3 regions of the Pedococcus sp. P2_A3 genome follow, and region 1 is predicted to be linked to each of the others. Evidence: riboswitches for the same ligand, from Rfam matches in the RefSeq annotation. Region 1 holds a riboswitch; each other region holds the start of a gene.
What was found. Region 1 has a riboswitch for S-adenosylmethionine ahead of AC1DX8_RS09740 (aminotransferase class V-fold PLP-dependent enzyme). Riboswitches for the same ligand answer to the same signal wherever they lie in the genome.
Positions count from the first base shown of each region.

Region 2: another riboswitch for S-adenosylmethionine. It lies ahead of AC1DX8_RS05960 (bifunctional o-acetylhomoserine/o-acetylserine sulfhydrylase); the one in region 1 lies ahead of AC1DX8_RS09740 (aminotransferase class V-fold PLP-dependent enzyme).
Region 3: another riboswitch for S-adenosylmethionine. It lies ahead of metX (homoserine O-acetyltransferase MetX); the one in region 1 lies ahead of AC1DX8_RS09740 (aminotransferase class V-fold PLP-dependent enzyme).

Region 1 covers NZ_JBFUCW010000009.1:121,648-124,898, reverse strand. Annotated here, with positions in the region: gene AC1DX8_RS09740 (aminotransferase class V-fold PLP-dependent enzyme) at 1-1,170, opposite strand, end outside; SAM riboswitch class IV at 1,212-1,324, opposite strand; gene AC1DX8_RS09735 (FtsK/SpoIIIE family DNA translocase) at 1,704-3,251, shown strand, end outside.
Region 2 covers NZ_JBFUCW010000005.1:124,299-127,549, reverse strand. Annotated here, with positions in the region: gene hrpA (ATP-dependent RNA helicase HrpA) at 1-399, opposite strand, end outside; gene AC1DX8_RS05960 (bifunctional o-acetylhomoserine/o-acetylserine sulfhydrylase) at 441-1,760, opposite strand; SAM riboswitch class IV at 1,913-2,026, opposite strand; gene AC1DX8_RS05955 (hypothetical protein) at 2,074-2,823, opposite strand; gene AC1DX8_RS05950 (hypothetical protein) at 2,905-3,251, opposite strand, start outside.
Region 3 covers NZ_JBFUCW010000005.1:142,052-145,302, reverse strand. Annotated here, with positions in the region: gene AC1DX8_RS06030 (universal stress protein) at 1-290, opposite strand, end outside; gene metX (homoserine O-acetyltransferase MetX) at 479-1,615, opposite strand; SAM riboswitch class IV at 1,633-1,743, opposite strand; gene AC1DX8_RS06020 (DUF4192 domain-containing protein) at 1,867-3,012, opposite strand; gene AC1DX8_RS06015 (YkvA family protein) at 3,222-3,251, opposite strand, start outside.

The sequences.
Region 1 (3,251 bases):
CTTGCCGTCCCGCACGCCGATCCCGTGCTCGGCCGACAGGGCCGCGGAGACCAGCGAGGACTCCACGCCCTCCACGGTGAAGGTCGCGACGGCCACGCGCTCGTGGTCGGGACTGAACAGGGAGTAGGTCTCGACGCCGTCGATGGCCGCCAGGCCGTCGAGCAGCCGTCGGGCGAGGGTGGACTCGTGGGCCTCGATCGCCTCGGCGTGGGCGCGCAGGCTGTGGCAGGCGGCGGCGAGGGCGACCGCGCCGATGACGTTGGGGCTGCCCGCCTCGTGCCGGGCAGCGCCCTCCTGCCAGACGACACCCCGGGTGGTCACCGCCTTGGTGGCACCACCTCCCGCGAGGTAGGGCGCGGCGGCGTCGAGCCAGTCGGCCCGACCGGCCAGCACCCCGGCGCCGAACGGCGCGTAGAGCTTGTGCCCCGACAGGACCACGTAGTCGACCCCGAGGTCCTCGAGGTCGACCGGCCGGTGGGGTGCGTACTGGGCGGCGTCGAGGACCACGCGCGCACCGGCCTTGCGGGCGATCGCGGCCAGCTCACGGATCGGCCAGATCTCGCCGGTGACGTTGGACGCGCCGGCCAGGACGACGAGGCGGTGCCGTCCCGGGTGCTCGCGCAGGGCCGTCCGCAGCAGGACGGCGGCATCGGCCACGCTGCCGGGCACCGGGAGGCGGTGCGTCCGACGCGGCGACCAGGGCAGGAGCGCGGCGTGGTGCTCGGTCTCGAACACGAAGACGTGGGCGTCACGGGGGAGGCAACGGGCCAGGAGGTTGAAGGAGTCGGTGCTGTTGCGGGTGAAGACGACCTCGTCGCCCTCCCGGGCCCCGACGAAGGAGCGCACCTCGGCTCGGGCCTGCTCGTACCAGGCGGAGGTCACGCGGGAGGCCCAGCCGTTGCCCCGGTGCACGGAGGAGTAGGTGCGCAGCGCGGTGTCCACGGCGGCCTTGACGCTCACGAGGGCCGGGGTGGAGGCGGCGTGGTCGAAGTTGGCGTAGTCCACCGAGCCGTCGATGGTCGGCACCGGCAGGGCTTCGGAGACCACTGCGGGGAGCGGTCCGACCTCCCCCCACGACCGCGCGTCCGGGACGGGACGCAGGTGGGTGCGGGCGTGGGCGAGGGGCGCGCTCCGGCGAAAGGCTGGGGGCGGGGTGCTCGCGATCGACATGAGAGGTGCTCCTGGTCCGGTGGGACCCGAGAGTGCTCACGAGTCCGCGCTTGCCGGCTGCGGGTGCAGGCGGCCCGGTCGTCACCCGGAGCACCCCACCGCGGAGGAGGGTTGCTGGTCAGCAAGCCGGGGCTTCGCGCTGACACTCATGACCTGGTGTCGAGGGTAGGGGTACCGAGGCTCCGGGATCCAGCCTGTGGGCGGCGCTTCCCGTCATCTGAGACGTGCCACGGCGTCGGACCGACGGGCTCTGAGTGGCCTGGCGGGGGGTCGGCTACGCCGTCTCCCGCGACCGGTTCCCCCTCGATACGCGCCTGCGCCGACGACCACGTGGGTCGTCGGCGCAGGCCCCGCCAGACGCAGTGCTGAGCGTGTCACCTCGGGCTGCGTCTTGGTAAGGGGGAGAGGGCCCTGCGGGCCCGATCGGGGCCAGATGTCGTCCGTTCGGAGGAGGAGCGATCGGCGCACATTGTCCGACGGTGATACGCGTGTGACGCGTGTTTCCGGTGTGACCTTGCCGTAGCCTGCGGATCATGGCGACACGTCCGTCCACCTCCGCACGCTCGACAGCGGGCTCGCGTACATCCGGGAGCCGGGGCACCACCACACGCCCCGCCAACCGCAAGAGCAGCGCGCCCCGCAAGTCCCCCGCCCGTGGCACGACCAAGGGGGGCGGGCTGCCGCTGCCGCTGCGCGCGGTCCGGGGCACCTGGATGGGCATGGCCCACGTGGCCGGCGGTGCCGTGCGCCGCGTGGGCACCAGTGCTCGCGAGCTCGAGCCCGAGCACCGCCGCGACGGGCTCGGCTTCTTCCTCATCGGTCTGTCGATCCTCGTGGCCGCCCGCGAGTGGTGGGCCTTCGACGGTGCCCTCGGCGACATCGTGCACGCGGTCGTCGCCGGCACCTTCGGACGCGTCGCGTATGCCGTGCCGCTCGCCTTGCTGTTCCTCGGGATCCGCTTCCTGCGGGCACCGCGGGAGGATTCGGCCAACTCCCGCATCGGGGTCGGGCTGGGTGCCCTCGCCTTCGCGGCCTCGGGGCTGGCCCACGTGGCAGCGGACATCCCCACCCCGCCCCAGGGCGCGGACGGGATGCGCGACGGTGGCGGCATCATCGGGTTCCTCGCCTCGAGCCCGCTGGAGGCTGCCGTGTCGGTCTACGGCACCGTGCCGATCCTGCTGATGCTGGGTTTCTTCGGCCTGCTCGTCATGACGGCGACCCCGGTGCACATGATCCCGACGCGCCTCACCGAGCTGCGCGACCACCTGCTGCACCGCGGACACCCCGAGGACGCAGCACCCTCGACCACCGACGTGGCCGAGGAGAAACCGAAGCGCCGCCGCCGGGTCATCGACCCCGAGGGTCCGCTCGAGGGCGACGAGGCGTTCGAGCAGGCTGCGCTCGTGGCCCCGGACGGGCGACGGTTCCGTCCCGGCGAGAAGCGCCCCACGTCGCCGGGGGTGCTCGCCCCCGACCCGACCACGCCGGCCAAGGGCCCGGCGATCGAGGTGAAGGCGGCCCTCGAGGCGCCGCCCACCACGCCGCTGCCGCAGCGCGTCGAGCAGCTCGCGCTCGCGGGCGACATCACCTACACCTTGCCCGACAACGCGATCCTCGAGCCCGGCTCGCCCCACAAGACCCGCAGCGCCGCCAACGACCGAGTCGTCGAGTCGCTCAGCCAAGTGCTCGAGCAGTTCGACATCGACGCCCAGGTCACCGGGTTCAGCCGCGGCCCGACGGTCACCCGCTACGAGGTCGAGCTCGGCCGGGGCACCAAGGTCGAGCGGGTCACCGCCCTCTCCAAGAACATCGCGTATGCCGTCGCGTCAGCCGACGTGCGGATCCTCTCCCCGATCCCCGGCAAGTCCGCGATCGGCATCGAGATCCCCAACGCCGACCGCGAGAAGGTCAGCCTCGGCGACGTCCTGCGCAGCCAGGCGGCGCGGGGCAACGAGCACCCGATGGTGATGGGTGTCGGCAAGGACGTCGAGGGCGGCTACGTCATCGCCAACCTGGCCAAGATGCCGCACCTGCTCGTCGCGGGCGCGACCGGTGCTGGCAAGTCCAGCTTCGTGAACTCG
Region 2 (3,251 bases), on a different contig from region 1:
GCCGAGCTCGACCTCGAGCTCCTCGGCGATCCGCTCGGCGACCGACCGCGCGGCGATGCGCCGTGGCTGGGTGTGCCCGATCAGCCCGGCGGTCCCGCGTCCGACCTCGAGGCAGATCTTGGGCAGCTGCGTCGTCTTGCCCGAGCCGGTCTCCCCCGCGACGATGACGACCTGGTGGTCGCGGATCGCGGCCGCGATGTCGTCCTTGCGCGCGACGACGGGCAGGTCGGGCGGGTACTTCAGCTCGGGGACCGGGATGACCGGGCGAGGCGGTCTCGGCGGCCTCGACCGGCGGGGCCTGGTCGGCTCCCCGGTCGGCGGTGCCGACGACGTACCGGACCGGGGGCGCCTCCCCCGGTTCCGGGCAGCGCGGGGCTGCTCGGAACCGGCGGAGGACATGCCCGCAGCATACGGAGCGGGGCGTCTGCCCCGCCCCTGGGTTACGCGCCCTTGGCCGCGATGAAGCCCTGCTCGAGGTCGGCGATGATGTCGTCGATGTGCTCGATCCCCACGGCGAGCCGCACCAGCCCGGGGGTCACCCCGGCCTTGAGCCGGTCACCGTCCGGGCCCTGGGAGTGGGTCGTGGACGCCGGGTGGATCGCCAGCGAGCGGACGTCGCCGATGTTGGCCACGTGGCTGTGCAGGACGAGCGACTCGACGAACCGGCGACCCGCCTCGACCCCGCCAGCGATCTCGAAGGCGAGCACGGCACCCGCACCGCGCGGGGTGTACTTCTTCGCCTTCTCGTAGGACTCGTGGTCAGGCAGCGAGGCCCAGACGACCTGCTCCACCTGCTCGTGCGCCTGGAGGTAGGCGGCCACCTTGTGGGTGTTCTCGAGGTGGCGCTCGATGCGCAGGCTCAGGGTCTCGATCCCCTGCGCGATGAGGAACGCATTGAACGGCGAGATGGCCGGTCCGAGGTCGCGCAGGAGTTGCACGCGGGCCTTGAGGATGAAGGCCAGGTTGGCGCCCAGGGGGCTGCCGACGCCGAGGTCACGCGCGAAGACGAGGCCGTGGTAGCTCTCCTCCGGGGTGTTGTAGTTGGGGAACTTCTCCGGGTCGGCGCCGAAGTCGAACGTGCCGCCGTCGACGATCACGCCCGCGATCGAGGTGCCGTGCCCGCCGAGGTACTTCGTCGCGGAGTGCAGCACGATGTCGGCGCCCCACTCCAGCGGCCGGATGAGGAACGGGGTGGCGATCGTGTTGTCCACGACCAACGGGACCCCCGCCTCGTGGGCGGCGGCCGCCACGGCCTCGATGTCGAGGACCTCCGACTTGGGGTTGGCGATCGTCTCGCCGAAGAACAGCTTCGTGTTGGGCTGGACCGCTGCCTTCCACGAGGCGATGTCGTTGGGGTCCTCGACGAAGGTCACCTCGATGCCGAACTTGGGCAGCGTGTGCTTGAGCAGGTTGAACGTCCCACCGTAGAGGCTGGGACTGGCGACGACGTGGTCGCCCGCCTCCGCGATGTTGAGGATCGCGAGCGTCTCGGCCGCCTGGCCCGAGGCGACCAGGAGTGCCCCGACCCCGCCCTCGAGGGAGGCCACGCGCTGTTCGACGGCGTCCTGCGTCGGGTTCATGATGCGGGTGTAGATGTTGCCGAACTCCTTGAGCGCGAACAGGTTCGCCGCGTGCTCGGTGTCCTTGAAGACGTAGGAGGTGGTCTGGTAGATCGGCAGGGCGCGGGCGCCTGTGGCGGCGTCCGGCTCCTGTCCGACGTGGACCTGGCGGGTCTCGAACGACCAGTTGGTGGAGCTCATCTCGGTTTCCTTCACTCTCGTGGCCGCAATGCGGCATCGGGGCCCGTATGCCGGTGGGTCCCGATCGAGGGAGGCTGATCGAGGGGCTGGTGCCACCTCGCGGAGGTGACACCGGCGACACCGCCGGAGACGGTGCGGGACACGTGGTGGGTCTCCCGCGCTTGCGGGCGGCTGGGCGCCGTCCGCCAGGTCTTCACCCGGGGCACCCCACCGCGGAGGAGGGTTGCCGGCCAGCGAGCCGGGGCTTGTCGCTGACACTCATGACCTGTGCCGAGGGTACGCCGCAGCCTTGGCCGCCCGGCATACCCATCTCTCATTGCGGACGGCGTGGACCCCCGAGGTCGTCGCCCGCCTTGGCCCGCTCGTCACGCAGTCGGGTGGCCTCGCCGCGCTGGCGGTCGAGCTGCACGTCGCGGGCCTGCCCCGCCCCGTCGAGACCGCTCGACGCGGCCTCTGCCCCGAACCCGGTCAGCAGCATGGTGCGCGAGCGAGCCGGGTCACGAGTCGCCAGGGCGAGGTCGTCGAGCCACTTGACGCGCGCCGCGTAGCGGAGGCGTTCGGCCAGCTGTTCCCTGACCCAGTGCGCGGTGGCCGCCGGCGAGCCGGGTGGACGGGTCGGCAGGTAGGGCCGCGGAGTGCGCCTGACCTCGGTGCGGCCGACCTGACGGAGCTCCTCGAGGCTTGCGAGTCGCAGCCGCTCGCCGACGCCGTAGCGCAGCAGCCGTCGCTCCGTGCGGGTGGTCGCCGCCCGTGCTGCGGGGTTGGTCGCGAGCGCGCCACGCTTCAGCACCTTGGAGGCACGGCCGGCGCCCATCGCGGCAGCGGCCAGGCCGATCGCCGTCCAGTCACCGTCGCCGTAGCCCACCTTGACGGTCGTGTCGGCCAGCACCGCCGTGAGCCCGGCCGCCGTGGCGACCGACTGGACCGCCTTGGTCTGGGGCAGTGGGACCAGTGCGATCGTGCCCGCCACCTCCTCGAGCCCACCCGCAGCACGGCTGAGCCCGGTGAGGGCGTCGTAGGTGCGCGAGTCGGCGAGGCCGTCCTCGACGAGCCCGTGGAGCACCGCGGCGCACCGGCGGTCGGCTTCGTGGAACTGTTGCCAGGCCTCGAGGTGGCGGCGCTCGGCGTCCTGCGCCCGCTCCAGCTAAGGGACCTCGCGGCAGTGGTAGGCGGCGGCCGCAGCTCGCTGGGCGGGGTCGGCGGACTGCTCGGCTTCGGTGCGGGCGGTGCCCAGGGCCACGGCCCGCGGGTAGGCGATGCCGTGCTCGGCCACCGCTCCCGCCACCACGCGCTGGGCGTGCTCGAGGGCGGCGGCGAGGGGGCGCAGGGCGGCGGCTGACACCGCGTGGCGCCGACCCACCGCGACGAGCAGCGCGGCAGCCGCCTGGGACCGCGCGGCGAACGCCCGACCCGACGCGCTCTCCCAGGTGGCGTCCGGACCGGCCAGCCCACGCAGCACCTCGGCGAGGGTGAGCAGCCGCTCGCCCTGGG
Region 3 (3,251 bases), on a different contig from region 1:
ACGATGAACTCGGCGTTCTCCTCCTCGGCCACGGCGATGAGGTCCTCGGCGGGCTCGTTGCCCCGCACCAGCTGGCGCACCTCGTGCTCCAGACCCTCCTCGTCGAGCTCGGACTGGATGCGCTTGAGCTCGGTGTCGAACCGGTTGGCCTCGTCGCTGTCGAAGTCCCGACCACCACGCTGGGAGTTGATGACGATGAGCTTCGACTTGCGAAGCAGCGACTCGTCAGCAGCGCGACGCAGGGCGGCGCGCCCTTCCTTGGTAGGGACATATCCCACAACGATGGCCACGGGGACCTCCAACCTTCTGTGAACCGGGCGGTGTCAACCGGAGCAGCCGGTCCGACCAGCGCCGACCGGATCAGGTTGACCGGAGACCACTGCTGACCGGATCACTGCTGACCCAGGCGTCGTTGCCCGGACCGGTGTTGCCCGTAGCGGCAGCAGCCGCTGGGCCGACCGTACCGGAAATCCCCCGGTCAGGCAGGCGCAGCCAGCACCTTCGCCACGATCGCCCCGACCTGCTCGATCTCGATGAGGAAGCCGTCGTGACCGTACTCGGAGTGCACCGTGTGGAGCTGCGTTCCCGGGACGGCGTCGGCGATCTCCTGGGACAGCCTCGGCGGGTAGAGGCGGTCGGAGTCGACCGCGACCACCACGAGGTCGGCGGTCACCCGCTCGAGAGCGGCCGCCACTCCCCCTCTGCCCCGACCGATGTCGTGCGAGTTCATCGCCTCGGTGAGGACGACGTATGAGTTGGCGTCGAACCGCCCTGCCAGCTTGCCGGCGTGGTGGTCGAGGTAGGACTCGACGGCATACCGACCTCGCCCGCCCAGCGGGTCCTCGGCTTCCTGCGGCTCGCGGCCGAAGCGCTCGTGCAGCTCGAGCTCGCTGCGGTAGGTGACGTGCGCGATGCGTCGCGCGATCCCCAGGCCGGTGTCCGGCCCGGTGACGCGCTCGTAGTAGTCACCGCCGTGGAAGTGCGCGTCCGCACGGATCGCCAGCAGCTGCGCCTGGCACCAGCCGATCTGCTCCGCGGTCGCGTATGCCGTGCTGGCCAGCACGATCGCCGTCCCGACCCGGTCTGGGTGCGTCACCGCCCACTCCAGCGCGCGCATCCCGCCCATCGAACCGCCGAGCACGGTGTGCCAGCGGTCGATCCCGAGCGCGTCAGCCAGCAGGACCTCGGTCTGCACCTGGTCACGCACCGTGATGAACGGGAACCGGCTCCCCCACGGTGCGCCGTCCGGCGCGGGGCTCGACGGACCGGTGCTGCCCTGGCACCCCCCGAGGACGTTGGCGGCCACGACGAAGTAGCGGTCGGAGTCGAGCGGCTTGCCCGGCCCGACCAGACCGCCCCACCAGCCGGGGGTGGGGTGGCCCGGGCCCGTCGGGCCGTCCACGTGGCTGTCACCGGTGAGGGCGTGCTCGACCAGGACGGCGTTGTCGCCGGCGGCGTTCAGCTCCCCCCAGGTCTCGTAGGCCACCCGGACGGCAGGCACCACGCCCCCGCGCTCGAGCTCGATCGCCCCGAGGTCGACGAACTGACGCCGCCCGACCGGGTCGCCGTCCCGCCAGGCCCCGGAGGTCGCTCGTGGTGGGGAGGTCGTGGTCATCGAAACTGCTCCTGTGGCGCTCGCGCTTGCCGCCCAGGTGAGGGTCGGCCGGGTCTTCACCCGGGGCACCCCACCGCGAGGAGGGTTGCCGCCCAGCAAGCCGGGGCTTGGCGCTGGGACTCATAACCTGGCGCCCATCATACGAGGCGGTCTCCCCGGTGTCCGGCCCGTCCGCTGCGTGGACGGGTGCTGCGCGCGTCCGGGCCACCAGGTCAGTCGCCCCTCAGCCGCCCCCATCGGCCCGGTGCCCTTCACCCGGCCCACTCACCGGCCAGCTCGCCTGCCCACGGGTCGTCCGTGCGCGGTGCCCTGCCACGAGGACGGATCCCCAGGTCGAGCATCTGCTCCAACAGCAGGGCCAACCGGTAGTCGGGTGACGCATCCAGGGCGCGCTCGAGACAGGTCCTGGCGAGCGCACCGTCGCCCAGCCACCAGGCGAGGTTCGCCAACACCGTGAGGGGTGCTGCCGCGTGCTCGTCGGGCACCGCCCTGACCAGGTGCTGGAGCCGCAGCAGGTGTCGCCTTCCGACGACGGCCTCGTCACGACCTCGCGGTCGCCGGTCCCGCTTCCGAGTGCGACGAGCGCCCTCGGGCCAGTGCGGCCCGGGCAGGCAGGTGCGCACCGCATCGACCACGTCCGGCGGCAGGCAGTCCTGGGGCAGGGACCCGGGACAGAGCCACGCGACCAGCCCGTCCCTGAGCTGCACGTCGCGGAGGCTGTCGACGAGCAGCGCAACCTGGTCGGGACGCAGCGAGTCCACCAACGACGCGTGATCGCTCGTGGCGTCCCTGACGCCGAGGGCGACCGCCCAGGCCGACAAGGCCTCCAGCCGCTTGGCCGCCTGCCCCAGACCACCCCGTCTCGCCGCCCGCTCCCGGAGCGCCAGCCCCACCGCCGACGCCCGCTCGGGGTCAGCCGCCACGACGGCGGCGAGCGCACCTCGACCGGGCAACGGCGAGATCCCGAGCCCGACGAACTCCGCCACCGCAGGGGTGTGGGCCGGCGACGGGACCGGCGACCCGTCGGGCGGGCAGCACCCCGTGGCGCAGTCGACAGCGAACCAGCGGTCCCCGCGCACCACGATCCGGTCGAGCACCTGGACCCCGGCCCCCACCAGCTCGCGACGCACCGCGTCCAGCCCCGGCCGCCCGTCGCCTGCCCGGGTCTCGTAGGCGACCAGCAGGACCGCCTCGGGCCCCTCGCGCAGCAAGGGCGGGACGAGCACCCGGCACGCCTCGTCGGCCTCAGCAGCGGTGGGCAGGTCGACGCGCTGGACCAGCACCACGGCACGGTCGCGCAACGCGACCACCACGAGGGACTCGTGGGGGTGGTAGCCCAGCTGGTAGGGCAGGACTGCGACGACGTCGCCGGGGCTGCGCAACCGGATGGAGTTCATGCCGTCCACGGTCCCGCTCGAGGGCACCGCCCGGACACCGACAGGGCGTCGCCCTGTGGACGGAGCAGGCCGCCGGGCCCCGCTGTGCACGAAGAAGGGCGGTACGGCGCCGAATCTGCGCCGTACCGCCCTGTCGACGAGCCTGAGTGGGCTGAGTGAGCCTGGGTGGGCTGAGTGAGCCTGGGTGGGCTGAGTGAGCCTGGGCTGGGCTACCGCAGCACGTCACCCGGGACGGTCTC